2 regions of the Actinokineospora sp. UTMC 2448 genome follow, and region 2 is predicted to be linked to the other one. Evidence: riboswitches for the same ligand, from Rfam matches in the RefSeq annotation. Region 2 holds a riboswitch; the other holds the start of a gene.
The links. A riboswitch is a leader RNA that binds a small molecule or an ion and turns the genes downstream of it on or off. The one in region 2 is predicted to bind S-adenosylmethionine.

Region 1 (7,222 bases), 820 kb from region 2:
CGCTCGCGGTGGCGGTGGTGGGCCTCGTCGCGGTCGACCCCGCGATGGCGGTGTCCTTCGGGTTCGTCCTGTCCGTGCTCGCCACCACCGGCTTGGTGCTGATCGCGCCGCGGTGGGCGGTGGCGTTGCAGCGGAGGCGGGTGCCGCCGGGCATCGCCGAGGCGCTGGCCGTCCCGGCGGCCGCGCACTTGGTTACCGCGCCCGTGGTGGCGGGGATGAGCGGTCAGGTGAGCCTGGTCGCGGTGGTGGCCAACCTGGTGGCCGCGCCGGTCGTCGCGCCCGCGACGGTGTTGGGCGTGGTCGCTGCGCTCGTGGCGCCGGTGTGGTCGGGCGCGGCCGAGGTCCTGGTCGCGGTCGCCGGGCCGGAGACGGAGTGGCTGATTGCCGTCGCCGACCACGCCGCGGCGGTGCCGGGTGCGGCCGTGCCGTGGCCGGACGGCTGGTGGGGCGGGTTGGCAGCGGCTGCGGCCGCCTGCGTGCTCGTCTTGGCGGTCCGCCTGCCCAGGACGCGGGCGTTGGTGGCGTTGGGGCTCGTCGGCGCGCTGCTGGTGGTCATCCCGGTGCGGGTGGTGTTGCCGGGATGGCCGCCGGATGGGTGGGCCGCTGTGTTCTGCGACGTCGGGCAGGGCGACGGCGCGGTGCTCGCCACGGCCGAGCCGGGGACGGTCGTGGTGGTCGACACCGGGCCCGAGCCCGGACCGCTCGTCGAGTGCCTCGACCGGCTCGACGTCACGCGGGTGGCCGCGGTCGTGCTCAGCCACCTGCACGCCGACCACATCGGCGGCCTGCCCGCCGTGCTGGACCGGTGGCCGCCCGGCGCGGTCGTGGTCGGGCCAGGCAGACAGCCCGACTGGGCGTGGGACCGCGTGCGCGACACCGCCGAGGGCACGCCCGTGGTGGAGCTGACCGCCGGGCGCAGGCTCGCCTGGCCCGGACTGACCATCGACGTACTACACCCGAAAGGAGGGGATGCCGAAACGGAGGACGCCGACGGCAGCGCGATCAACAACGCCTCGCTCGTCCTGCTCGCCCGCACGGGCGCTGGCCGGGTCCTGCTGACCGGCGACATCGAGCTCACCGCCCAGGCCGACCTGGTGGCGTCCGGGGCCGACCTGGCCGCCGAGGTGGTGAAGGTGCCGCACCACGGCAGCCGGTTCAGCGACCCGGCGTTCATGGCCGCCGTCCGGCCGAGGCTGGCGGTGGTCAGCGTCGGGGCGCGCAACCGCTACGGCCACCCGAACCCGGGCACGCTCGCCGCGCTCGCCCGGATCGGCGCGCGCACCGCGCGCACCGACGCCGGGGGAGACGTCGCCGTGCTGCCCGGGCCCGTCCTGGTGTCCAGGGGACCGCCCTGAGGCTGGCGCCCAGGGTGTCGCCGTGGGCTGGTGCCCGGGGGCGGCCCTGAGGCTGGTGCCCAGGGTGCTGGCCGGTGGGCTGGTGCCAGGAGCCGCCCTGAGAGGCGGTGCCCGGGGTGCTGGCCGGTGGGCTGGTGCCAGGAGCCGCCCTGGGAGGCGGTGTTCAGGGGGCCGCCCCGAGGGCGGTGTCCAGAGGGCTGGTGCTCAGAGGCCGCTCTGAGAGGTGGTGTCCAGGGCCGCCCTCAGAGCGGTGCCCAGAGGGCAGCCCTGAGAAGCGGTGTCCGGAGAGCCGCCCTGAGCCGGGGCCCAGGGGGTCGTCTTGGGAGTCCGGTGTGGACTCAGCTGTCCAGGGCGGCGCGGACGGCTGCGGTGTTCGGGGGGACGACGGCCTTGGGGCCGATGTGGTTCTCGACCGCGTCGAGGGTCTTGAGGCCGTCCCCGGTGATGAGCAGCACCGTGTCCGCGTCCGGGTCGAGCTGGCCGGTCTCGATGAGCTTCTTCGCCGTGGCGACGGTGACGCCGCCCGCGGTCTCGGCGAAGATGCCCTCGGTCCTGGCCAGCAGGCGGATGCCCTCGACGACCTCCTCGTCCGTGACGTCCTCCACCGCGCCACCTGTGCGGCGGACGGTGTCGAGGACGTAGGGGCCGTCGGCGGGGGCGCCGATGGCCAGCGAGCGGGCGATGGTGTTGGGCTTCACCGGGACGACGACGTCCTGGTCGGCCTTGTACGCCGCCGACACCGGCGAGCAGCCGGTGGCCTGCGCGCCGAAGACGCGGTACGGGGTGTCCTCGACCAGGCCGAGGGTGGCCAGCTCGCGGAAGGCCTTGTCCACCTTGGTGAGCTGGGAGCCGGAGGCGACCGGGATGACCACCTGGCCGGGCAGGCGCCAGCCGAGCTGCTCGGCGACCTCGTAGCCGAGGGTCTTCGAGCCCTCCGCGTAGTACGGGCGCACGTTGACGTTGACGAACGCCCAGTCCTCGTTCTCCGCGGCGAGCTCGGTGGCCAGGCGGTTGACGTCGTCGTAGTTGCCGTCGACGGCGATCAGCGAGCCGTCGTACACCGCGGAGGTGAGGATCTTGGCGCGTTCGAGAGAGGAGGGGATCAGCACAACCGAATCCCAGCCCGCGCGGGCGGCCGCGGCGGCCACGGCGTTGGCCAGGTTGCCCGTGGACGGGCAGGCGAGCACCTTGAAGCCGAGCTTGCGGGCCGCGGCGAGGGCGACGGCGACGACCCGGTCCTTGAACGAGTGGGTCGGGTTGCCGGTGTCGTCCTTGACCCACAGCGACTTGACGCCCAGGGCGGCGGCGAGGCGGTCGGCCTTCACCAGCCGGGTGAAGCCGGGGTCGGTGTTGGGGTGGGACTCCACGTCCGGCGGGACGGGCAGCAGGCGGCGGTAGCGCCAGATCGACTTGGGGCCCGCCTCGATGTCGGCCCGGGTGACCGAGCCGAAGTCGTAGGCCACCTCGAGGGGGCCGAAACACTCAGCACAGGCGAATTCCGGGGCGAGGGGGATCTGGTGACCGCACTCGCGGCACGAGAGGGCGCGCGCGGGACCGAGGTCGAGGGCGGGCGTGATGTCCACAGCAGTCATCGCGAGGTATCTCCTCATCTCTCCCGCGTCCGCGGGTCGGAATTGGCACCGTGGTCGTGGCCGCCCTCGCACATGGAGGTGACACTCACGCCGGTTGCCGGGGCTTCTTCGGGCCGTTCCCTCTGCCCCTCTGGATGAGCGGTATTCAGTTGTACGGGCCCGGTTCGGGCCTCGCCCGACACGCTACGACAACCAGGGGCCGGGTGACCAACAGGATGTCCATCATGCGAGAGCCCTTGCGCTACCCGCCGGTGTCGGCGTGGCATGGCAGGATGCCGGTGTGAAGTCCCCCGCGGCCGCCCCCGCCCCCTTGCAGCTCGTGCTGGGCGAGGAGGAACTGCTGGTCGAGCGCGCCGTCCGCGCCGCGCTCGACGCCGCCCGGCTGGCCGACCCGGCCGCCGACCTGACCCGGGTGCGGGTGGCCGACCTCACACCCCCCGAGCTGGCCGAACTCGTCTCGCCGTCGCTGTTCGCCGAGGGGCGCGTCGTGGTGCTCGACGCCGCGCAGGAGATCACCCAGGACATCGCCGCCGCCGTCGCGAGCTACGCCAAGGCGCCCGCGGAGGGCATCGTCCTCGTCGTCGCCCACAACGGCGGCGGCCGCAAGGCGGGCAAGGACCTCGTCGCCGCATTGCGCAAGCTCGGAGCGGTCGTCACCGAGTGCGCGAAGATCACCAAGCCAGCCGAGCGCGAGGCCTTCGTCCGCGAGGAGGTCCGCGGGGCGGGCGGGCGCGTCGACGGCGCGGCCGTCGCCGCCCTGATCGACTCGGTCGGCTCGGACCTGCGCGAGCTGGCCGCCGCGGCGGCCCAGCTGGTCGCCGACACCGGCGGGACGGTCACCGAGGAGGCCGTGCGCCGCTACCACCGCGGCCGCGCCGACGTCACCGGCTTCGCCGTCGCGGAGAAGGCCGTCACCGGCGACGTCGGGGGCGCGCTGGAGGCGCTGCGCTGGGCCCTGCAGCTGGGCGTCGCCCACGTCCTGGTCGCCGACGCGCTGGCCGACGCCGTCCGCACGATCGCCCGGGTCGCAGGCGCCGGGCGCGCCGACCCGTTCCGGCTGGCCCAGCAGCTCGGCATGCCGCCGTGGAAGGTCAAGAAGGCCGTCGCCCAGTCGCGCGGCTGGCGCGCCGAGGGCCTGGTGACGGCCATGCAGATCGCTGCGGAGGTCAACGCCGACGTCAAGGGCGCGGCCGTGGACGCCGACTACGCGCTGGAGCGCGCCGTCCTCCGGCTGGCCCGCGCCCGCGGCCTGTGAGGCTTGTGCGGTCGTTCGCATCGGCGGCGGCCGCGGGATGAAGACGGTGACAAGTTCGCCCGGATGCCTTGTGCCGCAGTCGGGAAGTGGGCTCGGATAGGCGTGATCACGTCGTCTCCGATGGGGGATCGCGCCGATGAATCGCCGTGGAACAGCCGCGCTTCTCGCCTTGCTCATGGTGTTCGCCGCCATCGGTCCAGCGGCCGCGGAACCCGTCTCGCTCACCCAGAACCACCGCTGCGCCTTCCCGCTGATCGGCGAGCGGACCGTGCCGGTGATCGTCAGCGGCGACATCCCGGCGTACGCGGCGATCGGCGACACCGTGGAGACCTATGTGGGCATCGGCGTCCGGTTCACCGAGGCGGACCTGGGATTCCACCGCCCCGACACGATCGGCGGCACCGCCCGGCTCGAGGTGACGATCGACAAGCCGGACGGGGACCACGTGGTCACCCTCCCGGTCGACCTCGCCGACCGGGACGTGCCCCAGAGCGGCGGGTTCACGATCCACGACTCCGTGCGCCTGCCCGCCGTCACCGTCACCGCGCCCGGCGAGATCCGGTTCCACGTGCGCTCGGCCGACCTCGTCCTGCGGGTCCGCAAGGGCGGCGAGGGGTACGACTCCGCCTGCTCGGCCGAGCCCGCCGACACGCTGCTCGGCACGGTCCGCGCGCCGACGCCCGCTGTCCCGGTCACGCGGACGCTCGACCACGAATGCGCGCTGCCGCTGATCGGCAACCAGCGGCTCGCGATCACCGTGGTGGCCGAGATCCCCGGCACCGCCCCGCGCGGCGAGCCGGTCGGCCCGCTGCCGTTCACCGTGCGGGTCGAGTTCACCGAGCAGGCGACCCAGGCGTTCCGGCTGGTCGGCGCGGGCTGGTTCCGCGGCACGGCGGACATGGCCGTGGACATCCAGACCCCGGCAGGAGTGCGGCGGACGACCGCCGCCATCCGGTTCGTGGAGACGGCCATCCCGGAGAGCGGTCGGTTCACCGTCGAGGGCACGGGCTGGCACCCGCCGGTGACCTTCACCGACGCGGGCGTCAACCGGCTCGTCCTCGCCGACTCGACCATCCACATGCGACTGCGCAGCGTGAACCCGAGCCCGGACCCGCCGGAGACCGTGCCCGTCACGTGCCGGATCGTCCCCGGTCAGGACCCGCTCCTGGCCGAGGTGGTCACCCCGGGCGAGGTCGGGCCGCCCGTCGACCTGACCGTCGTGGCCACGACCCACGACAGTGTGCACCTCGCGTGGAAGCCGCCAGCCGGTTCGGAAGTCGCGGGCTATCGCGTGTCCACGGGCGATCAGGTGTCCGATGTGGAGGATGCCGAGGCCGTCGTCCGCGGCCTGGCGCCGGACACCGACCACACCATCCGGGTCGTCTCCCTCGACGCCGAGGGCAACGCGTCCGAGCCCGCCCAGATCACCGCCCGGACAAGGAAAGCCGAGATCGCCTACACCCTCAGCGGCGAGACGACCATCAAGGCGTCGCGCGCCACCGTCCCCCTGACCGGACGCGTCGACGCCACCCTGGGCGCCGCCGACACCTACACCGCGGACGTCACCCTCGACCCGACCACCGCGAGGCTCACCGTCCTGGGCGTCCTCCCGGTCGAGGCGGACGTCGTCTTCATGCCCGCCACCAGCGCAGGCGGTCTCGCCGACGGAACGCTCACAACCCGGACGTCGGTCGGGGTGACCGTGCCCGGGCTGACCGTCCTCGGCTTCCCGATCGCCCTGCACCCGGCCTGCGGCACGATCGTCGACCTGGCGGTGAGCGCCCCGTTCGACCCGGCCGCGGGCAGTGTCCTGACCGGCGGCTACACCCTGCCGCCGCTCACCGGCTGCGGCAGGCTCACCGACCTCGTCAACCACTTCGCGGCCGGTCCCGGCAACACCGTGAGCGTCACGCTCTCGCCCGCGGCGTCGTGATCAGCGCGGCCAGGGCGTACCCCAGGCTCACCGGCACCACCGCGGAGGCCAGGGAACCCCAGTCGCCCAGCACCTCGCCGCCCAGCCAGAGCAGCAGGAACGCGAAGACCGGCCCGAGCGCGGCCACCGGCGCCGCGGGCAGCACGCCGACCAGCCGCAGCCCCCACGCCGCCAGCCCGATCCCGCTGACCAGCACGATCGTTACGCCCAGCAGGAAGCCGACGAAAGCCGCCCCGATCGCGCAGCCCCACCCCGGCGCGTCCGGGCAGCTGACGTCGTCCGCGCCAACAAGCGTGAACACCGCTGACGGCCAGGCCGACAGCACGGCCCACCAGGCCAGGACCACCGCGCCGCCCACCCCGGCCGCCGCGAGCGCCCGACCGGCCGGTCCCCCGAGCATCCCCATGGGACCGGATCCTCGCAGGCGCGGCGGCGGGCCGGGTCAGCGCGGTTCCTCCCGGCTGGCCATGATCTCGTCGCGGCGGGTCAGCCGGTGCTTGCGCCGGATCTCGGCCTCCCGCAGCCGCCGGTGGTCCTCCTCGGTCTCCGGCAGCAGCGGTGGCACCGCCCGGGGCTGGCCGTCGGCGTCGACGGCGACGAACACCAGGTAGGCCGTCGCCACCCGGACCTGCGGCACGCCCGCCCGGTCCCACGGCTCGGCCAGCACCCGCACGCCCACCTCCATCGACGAGCGGCCCGCCCAGTTGACCTGCGCGTGGGCGTGCACGAGATCGCCGACCCGGACGGGGTGCAGGAACGTCATGCCGTCCATCGCCGCGGTCACGGCGGGACCGCCGGAGTGGCGCTGCGCCACCGCGCCCGCGACGTCATCGACCAGCTTCATGACCACGCCACCGTGGACGGTGCCGAGCAGGTTGGTGTCCACCGCGGTCATGATGTGCGACAGCGATGTTCGCGCCGCCGACGGGGGTTTGGGCTCCATGCCCGCGAGTCTGCCCCATCAGCGCCGGGCCAACCCGATCCAGTAGCGCCGCATCTCGTCGGGCGAGCCCTCCAGGACGCCGCCGTGGTGCTCGATGGTCCGCGCGGAGGCGAGGTTGTCGACCTCGCAGACGAGCAGCACCCG
Region 2 (7,222 bases):
CGGCCCTTCGCCAGCCGCGACAAGGCCGCCAACTTCTGGCCGCTGGCGATCCTGAGCTTCGGCGAGTCCTGGCACAACCTGCACCACGCCGACCCCACCTGCGCCCGGCACGGCGTGCTCAAGGGCCAGATCGACACCTCGGCGCGGCTCATCTGGCTGTTCGAGAAGTTCGGCTGGGCCACCGACGTGCGCTGGCCCACCCCGCAGCGGCTGGAGAAGATCTCGGCGAAGTAGCGGCGGCCCGCCACCCGGGAGAGCACTAGGCTCCCCCGGGTGGCGGGGAGGCGGCGACGCAGCGCCGCGGGCGCCGGAACGGAGGTGTCCGCGGTGGCTCGCGTGCGCATGAGCGGCAGGGAACGTCGGGAGCAGCTGCTGGACGTGGCCCGCGCCCTGTTCGCCGAGAAGGGCTTCGAGGCGGCGTCGGTCGAGGAGATCGCGCACCGGGCCAACGTCAGCAAGCCCGTCGTGTACGAGCACTTCGGCGGCAAAGAGGGGATCTACGCCGTCGTGGTGGACCGGGAGATGCAGTCGCTGCTGGCGGGCATGACGCGGGCGCTGTCGGAGGACGCGCACCCCCGGCTGCTGCTGGAGCGGGCGGCCAGGGCGCTGCTCGACTACATCGAGGGCTCCACCGACGGCTTCCGGATCCTCGTCCGCGACTCGCCGGTGGCCACGTCCACCGGGACGTTCTCCAGCCTGTTGAACGACATCGCCAGCCAGGTCGAGCACATCCTCGGGGTGCAGTTCAGCAAGCGCGGCTACGACGCGAAGCTCGCCGCGCTCTACTCGCAGGCGCTCGTGGGCATGGTGGCGCTGACCGGCCAGTGGTGGCTGGAGGCGCGCAAGCCGAAGAAGGACGAGGTGACCGCGCACCTGGTCAACCTGTCCTGGAACGGGCTGTCCAACCTGGAGGGCAAGCCTGGACTGCGGGAGAAGTCGTGAGCCTGCTGGGGCCGGTGGAGATCCGGGCGCTGGCCGAGTCGCTGGGCGTGCGGCCGACCAAGAAGCTGGGGCAGAACTTCGTCCACGACCCGAACACCGTGCGGCGGATCGTGGCCACCGCCGACCTCGCCCCCGACGACGTCGTGCTGGAGGTCGGGCCGGGCCTCGGGTCGCTGACGCTGGCCCTGCTGCCCGCGTGCGCCGCCGTCGTCGCGGTGGAGATCGACCCGGTGCTGGCGGCGCGGCTGCCCGCGACCGTCGAGGACCGCGCGCCGGAGTTGGCCGACCGGCTGACCGTGGTGTGCGACGACGCCATGAAGGTGTCCACGCTTCCGTTGGCGCCCACGGCTTTGGTGGCGAACCTGCCGTACAACGTCGCCGTCCCGGTGGTGCTGCACCTGCTGGCCGTCGTGCCGACGCTGCGGCGGGTCCTCGTCATGGTGCAGGCCGAGGTGGCCGACCGGATGGCGGCCGGGCCGGGCGGGCGGGTGTACGGGGTGCCGAGCGTGAAGATCGCCTGGTACGCCTCGGCCCGGCGGGTGGCGACCGTGCCGAGGGCGGTGTTCTGGCCGGTGCCCAACGTCGACTCGGCGCTGGTGCTGCTGGAGCGGCGCGAGCAGCCGGACGCCGACCGCGACGCGGTGTTCGCGGTGATCGACGCGGCCTTCGCGCAGCGGCGCAAGACGCTGCGGGCGGCGCTGGCGGGCTGGGCCGGGTCGGCGGCCGGGGCCGAGGCGGCGTTGGTCGCCGCCGGTGTCGATCCCGGGGCGCGCGGTGAGCAACTGGCCGTCGGCGACTTCGTGCGGATTGCTCAACACGCGCATACCCGCCGGTAGTAGACCGTTCGGGGTCCTGGTCCGCACTCCGAGAGTGTGACGTTGCGAACGGTACGGCCGAACCTGCCATAAGCGGGTTGCGCGGCGACCAGGCGATCGGGTGTACTCGGGTCAGCTATCCATCAGGAGCGGCCGAGAGACCTGGCTCTGTGACGCCGCAGCAACCACCCACCGCGGGCAGGTGCTACCGCCAGGACCGATGGAGGAACCACATGGGGATTCTCACCCGCAGGCGGGTCATCGACGAGTGCAGGCGCACCGTGACCGGCTGTCGGCGAATGCGCGTATCCAGCTGATCCAGCTGTAGCCCGTCGCCTTCATCCACTTCGGACACCCCTTCTTCCCGCGCGCCTGGGGGCGCGTGGGCGCGCCTGGAGCCCTGTCATGATCACCGTTGAGAACGCCACCAAGACCTTCTGGACCGGCACCGGCCAGGTCGTCGCCATCGACGACGTCACACTCGACCTCGCCCCCGGCGCCATCACCGGGGTCGTGGGCGCCGCCGGGTCGGGCAAGTCGACGCTCGCCCGGCTCGTCTCCCTGCAGGACCGGCCCGACAGCGGCGTCGTCCGCGTCGAGGGCTACAACACCGCCGCGCTCGACCAGCGCCGCCTGCGCGCCGCGCGCCGGCGCATCGGCGTGGTCGGCCACGGCGAGCTGCTGCCGCAGCGCACCGCGGCGGGCAACATCGCGATGCCGCTGGAGCAGGCGGGCATCGACGGCCCGCAGCGCCGCGAGCGCGTCGGCAGGCTGCTGGACCTGATCGGCCTGACCGCGCGGGCGGGCGCCACCCCCGCCGACCTGACCCCCGGCCAGCGCGCCCGGGTCGAGATCGCCCGCGCCCTGATCGGCGACCCCGGCCTGCTGCTGGCCGACGACCCGACCGCGGGCCTCGACGCCGACGGCGCCGCTGGCGTGCTGGCCGTGCTGGACCGCGCGCGCAGCGAGCTGGGCACGACCGTGCTGGTCACGACCTCCGACGGCGGTGTCGCCCGGCGCATCGCCGACGACGTCGCCCTGCTCGACGGCGGCCGGGTCGCGGCGAACGGCTCGCTGCTGTCGCTGATCCAGAACCCGGGCAGCCCGATCGCCGACGCGCTGCTGCCCGCGATCGACACCCCGGAGTCCGTGCGCGCCGCGCACGACCGCACGGCCGAGGTCGTGCTGATCGGCTTCGCCGCGGTCGGCGCGCTGCTGCCGGAGGCCAGCGGCCGCTTCGGCACGGACGTCTCGGTGATCGGCGGCGGGCTGACCCGGGTGGGTGAAACCCCGGTCGCGCGCTTCCTGCTCGGGGTGTCCGGCCCGCAGGCGGAATCGACGCTGTCCTGGATCAGCGAGCGCGGCGGCGTGGTCAAGCGTCCGGTGCGGGGGCCGGAGGGCATCGCCGCCTGACCCGTAGGCTGGTCGGGTGCTCGCCGTCGTACCGCATCCCGTCACCGTTCGCGTGCCGTCCAAGGTGAACCTGCACCTCGCGGTGGGCGACGTGCGGCCGGACGGGTACCACGACCTGACGACGGTCTTCCAGGCGCTGTCGCTGACCGACGAGGTCACCGTGGCCGTCGCGGACGAGCCGGGCGTGGAGGTCGTCGGCGAGAACGCCGACGCCGTGCCGACCGGCCCGTCCAACCTGGCGTGGCGCGCGGTGCAGGAGCTGGCGCGGTTCTCCGGGCGCGACCCGGAGGAGCCGCGCGTGCGCGTGGTGATCCGCAAGGGCATCCCGGTCGCCGGGGGGATGGCGGGCGGCAGCGCCGACGCCGCGGCGACGCTGGTGGGCCTGTCCGCGCTCTGGCGGCTGGAGGTCACCCGCGACGACCTGGCCCGGCTGGCCGCGCGCATCGGCAGCGACGTCCCGTTCACCCTGTACGGCGGGACGGCGTTGGGGACCGGGCGCGGCGAGCAGCTGGTGCCGGTGCTCTCCCGGCACACCTACCACTGGGTCCTGGCCTTCGACCGCCGCGGCCTGTCCACCCCGAAGGTGTTCGGCGAGCTCGACCGCCTGCGCGCGGAGGGCGCCCCGCCCCGGGCGGGCGCGGTCGAGCCGGTGCTGGAGGCGCTGGCGACCGGCGACCCCCGGCAGCTGGCCCTGCTGCTGGGGAACGATCTCCAGGCCGCCGCGGTGTCCCTGCGGCCCGGCCTGCGCCGCACGCTGCGCGCCGGGGTGAACGCGGGCGCGCTGGCGGGCACGGTGTCCGGCTCCGGCCCCACCTGCGCGTTCCTGTGCGCCGACGAGCAGGCGGCGCTGCGCGTGGCCGCCGAGCTGGCGGGCGCGGGCGTCTGCCGCACCGTCCGCGTGGCCCACGGCCCGGTGCCCGGCGCCCGGGTGATCGGCGGCGAGGACGCGCCCCGGCCGGTGCCGCCGGAAGTGCACGCCTGATCATCCGGGTCGTGCCGGGACCGGTAACCGGTCGGGTGACTGCGGTTGAGGGGTGTCGGGCGCGCTGGTAGCCCTGTCCCATGTCGCTGCGGATCGGGGTCGTCGTGCCCAGGACGGGCAGGCTCTCGGCGTTGGGGGAGCCGCTCGACTTCGTCGCCGCGCGGTTCGCGGGCAGGGCGCGGATCTTCACCGCCGACAGTCGCTCGACGCCCGAGGGCGCGCGGCGGGCGGTTGAGCGTTTGGTGGTCGAGCACCGGGTGCCCATCGTGCTGACCATGGCGGGCAGCACGGTCCTCCCGGCCGCCGCCGACGCGTGCGACCGGCTCGGCGTGCCGTGTCTGTCCACGACGCTGCCCTGGCAGCTGTACCGGTCGTCCGGTTTCCACTTCGCGTGGGGCCTGGACGACATCGCGCGCGCCTTCGCCGAGCTGTGGGACCGGGTCGCGGAGCGGGCCACGGTGGGGTGCCTGTGGAACGACGGCATGCAGGGCGCCGCGCTGCGCCGGGGCTTCCTGCCCGCCTGCCGCGACCGGGTGATGGTGCACGAGCCCGCCTACACCGAGGGGACGCCGGACTTCGCGCCCCAGATCGCCGCGTTCGCCGACGTCGACGTCGTCACCAGCGCGGCGACCGCCGCCGACCTGGCCGCGTTCCTCGCGCAGGCGGCCCCGCCGCGGCTGGTCACCTGCTCCCGGTGGTTGACCTACCCGTTCGGCGTGCGGCGGCACAACCTGGACCGCGTCGCCACCATCGTCTACTGGACCCCGGACCACCCTTATGTGTCCAGTGTGGACGGCACGACCGCCGCGGAACTGGCCAGTGCCTACACGGAGTCGACCGGCAGGCCGTGGGCGCAGCCGCTCGGCCTGGCGCACGCCCTGTTCGAGGTCGCCCTGCACGCCTTCGCGCACGCGGCCGACCCCACCGACCCCGCCGCGCTGGCCGAGGCGATCGGGCGCGCCCGGGTCCCCACGATCGCGGGCCCGATCGACTGGCCGGGCGGCCCCGCGCCGGGCGTGGCCGCGGTCGCGCTGGCCGGGGGCCAGTGGCAGGGCGGCGACCTCGTCGTCGTCGCCAACACCGGCGCCCCGGACGCGCCCATCCGCGGTGATCTGCTGGTCAGTCGGTCAGGGTGACGTCGAACCGGTAGACGACCGCCTTCGAGTCCGCCAGCACGGCCCGGGTCTGGCCGCGCGCCGCGCTGTACTCGCCGGTTCCGCCGGTGACGGCGAAGGTCGTGTTCTTGAAGGTCCCGTTCGCGTACTCGCGCAGGCTGGACATGTGGATGTCGCCGCCGTCGAGTCGGAAGACGGTCGAGCAGTGCGCGGTCAGGACCGGCGGCACGGCGGTGCTGATCTCGGCGAGGGTGCACGACGACACCGCCCGTCCGACCGGGGCCTTGCGCGCGTCGGCCAGCTCGCCGCCCGCGAGGAACGTCGCGCCCACGGTGGGCGCGCCCGGCAGCGTGAACTGCCCCCGGGTGCCGAAGACCGTGATCACCTGCTCGGCCTGCGCCTGCCCGGGGGCCGAAGCCGCGCCGAAGACCGGGATGGCCAGCACCGCGGCGAGTGCGCACGCGGCGGCGAGAATGCGATTGCGGTGGGACACGCCTCTCCTCCTGTCCTGTCGTGGTCACCAGGCGGGGAGGGGGACCGTTTCCTGTCTACCCGGCCGCGGGCAGTGCCCGCACCGGTAGCCACCCGAACGGGATGCGGGCTAGAACTCCCAACTCCAGCCCTCGGTGTCGCCCGCCAGGTTGTGCGGGCTGTAGACGAGGGTGCCGTGCTCGGCAGCGGAATCGAGGAGGACGACGCCGTAGTAGCCGGAGTCGGAGAGGTAGAAGTCGTCGACGAGGTAGTGGCTGTCCGGAAGGCAGGACGTGATGATTCCTCGCCCGTTCTCCTGCCCGTTCGAGTCGATCGTGGAGAAGTCGCTCGCGCTCATCCACCAGCCCCAGTCGGGCTCGTAATCCTCGGTGGTCTGCAGCACGATCGTCGCGGCGAGGTAGTGGCCGCGGTTGGGCGGGAGGCTGCCCGGCTCGGTGCAGGTCACCGGCTTGACGCTGTCCAGCCACATGGTCGCCAGCGTGGGACTGCCGGTGGCCCTGATCTGGATCTCCCGGCCCAGCTGCGCGGGCACCACGCCCTCCCCCGCCGGGGCGGTGCCGCATCCGGCGATGACCAGGAGCACAACCGCACCGATGACGCGGAACATTCCACCTCCAAGACAAACCCTACGTCGTAGGTAGTCGGAAATTGTTCCGATGTCAAAATGGTGAACACAGGGTATTGATCCCATCGCCCGCTGGTCCATTAACTGTGAAAACCGGGTGACGGGCGACACTGGGTAGGCTGGTCCGGTCTGTGCAGTGCCGGTCGAAGGTGCGTGAATGACCAACCTGGTCAACCTGGAGAAGGTTAACAAGAGCTTCGGTGTCCGTCCGCTGCTCGACGAGGTCTCCCTCGGCGTGTCCAGCGGCGACCGCATCGGGGTGGTGGGCCTCAACGGCGGCGGCAAGACGACGCTGCTGGAGGTGCTGGCCGGGCTGGAGCCGCCCGACGGCGGCCGGGTCAGCCGGGCCAGGGACCTGCGGATGGCGGTCGTCACCCAGCGCACCGACCTGCCCGCCGGGTCGACGGTGCGCGAGGCGGTGCTGAGCGCGTTCGACGCCGAGCACGAGTGGGCGGCCGACGCGCGCATCCGCTCCATCCTCGACGGCCTCGGCCTGACCGCGTTGGGCATGGACAGCCCCGTCGACACCATGTCCGGCGGCGAGCGGCGGCGGGTCGCGCTGGCCGCGGCGCTGGTGCGCGAGCTGGACCTGGTCGTGCTCGACGAGCCGACCAACCACCTCGACATCGAGGGCGTGCAGTGGCTCGCCGATCACCTGCTGGCCCGGGGCACGGCGCTGGTCGTCGTCACCCACGACCGCTGGTTCCTCGACACGGTGTGCACCAAGACGTGGGAGGTCGTCGGCGGCCGGGTCGAGCAGTACGAGGGCGGCTACGCGGACTGGGTCTACGCCCGCGCCGAGCGCGCCCGGCTGGCCGACACGCTGGAGGAGAAGCGG

Region 1: linked by a shared signal. The riboswitch ahead of thrC (threonine synthase) and the one ahead of Actkin_RS03300 (methionine ABC transporter ATP-binding protein) in region 2 are both predicted to bind S-adenosylmethionine.

Annotation. Positions count from the first base shown of each region.
Region 1 covers NZ_CP031087.1:1,485,512-1,492,733, forward strand. Annotated here, with positions in the region: gene Actkin_RS06995 (ComEC/Rec2 family competence protein) at 1-1,355, shown strand, start outside; gene thrC (threonine synthase) at 1,694-2,947, opposite strand; SAM riboswitch class I at 2,959-3,088, opposite strand; gene holA (DNA polymerase III subunit delta) at 3,228-4,202, shown strand; gene Actkin_RS07010 (fibronectin type III domain-containing protein) at 4,339-6,135, shown strand; gene Actkin_RS07015 (hypothetical protein) at 6,110-6,541, opposite strand; gene Actkin_RS07020 (acyl-CoA thioesterase) at 6,578-7,078, opposite strand; gene Actkin_RS07025 (GNAT family N-acetyltransferase) at 7,097-7,222, opposite strand, start outside.
Region 2 covers NZ_CP031087.1:667,196-674,417, reverse strand. Annotated here, with positions in the region: gene Actkin_RS03315 (acyl-CoA desaturase) at 1-234, shown strand, start outside; gene Actkin_RS03310 (TetR/AcrR family transcriptional regulator) at 343-942, shown strand; gene rsmA (16S rRNA (adenine(1518)-N(6)/adenine(1519)-N(6))-dimethyltransferase RsmA) at 948-1,778, shown strand; SAM riboswitch class I at 1,895-1,984, shown strand; gene Actkin_RS03300 (methionine ABC transporter ATP-binding protein) at 2,163-3,170, shown strand; gene Actkin_RS03295 (4-(cytidine 5'-diphospho)-2-C-methyl-D-erythritol kinase) at 3,187-4,152, shown strand; gene Actkin_RS03290 (ABC transporter substrate-binding protein) at 4,233-5,288, shown strand; gene Actkin_RS03285 (hypothetical protein) at 5,272-5,760, opposite strand; gene Actkin_RS03280 (hypothetical protein) at 5,869-6,366, opposite strand; gene Actkin_RS03275 (ABC-F family ATP-binding cassette domain-containing protein) at 6,542-7,222, shown strand, end outside.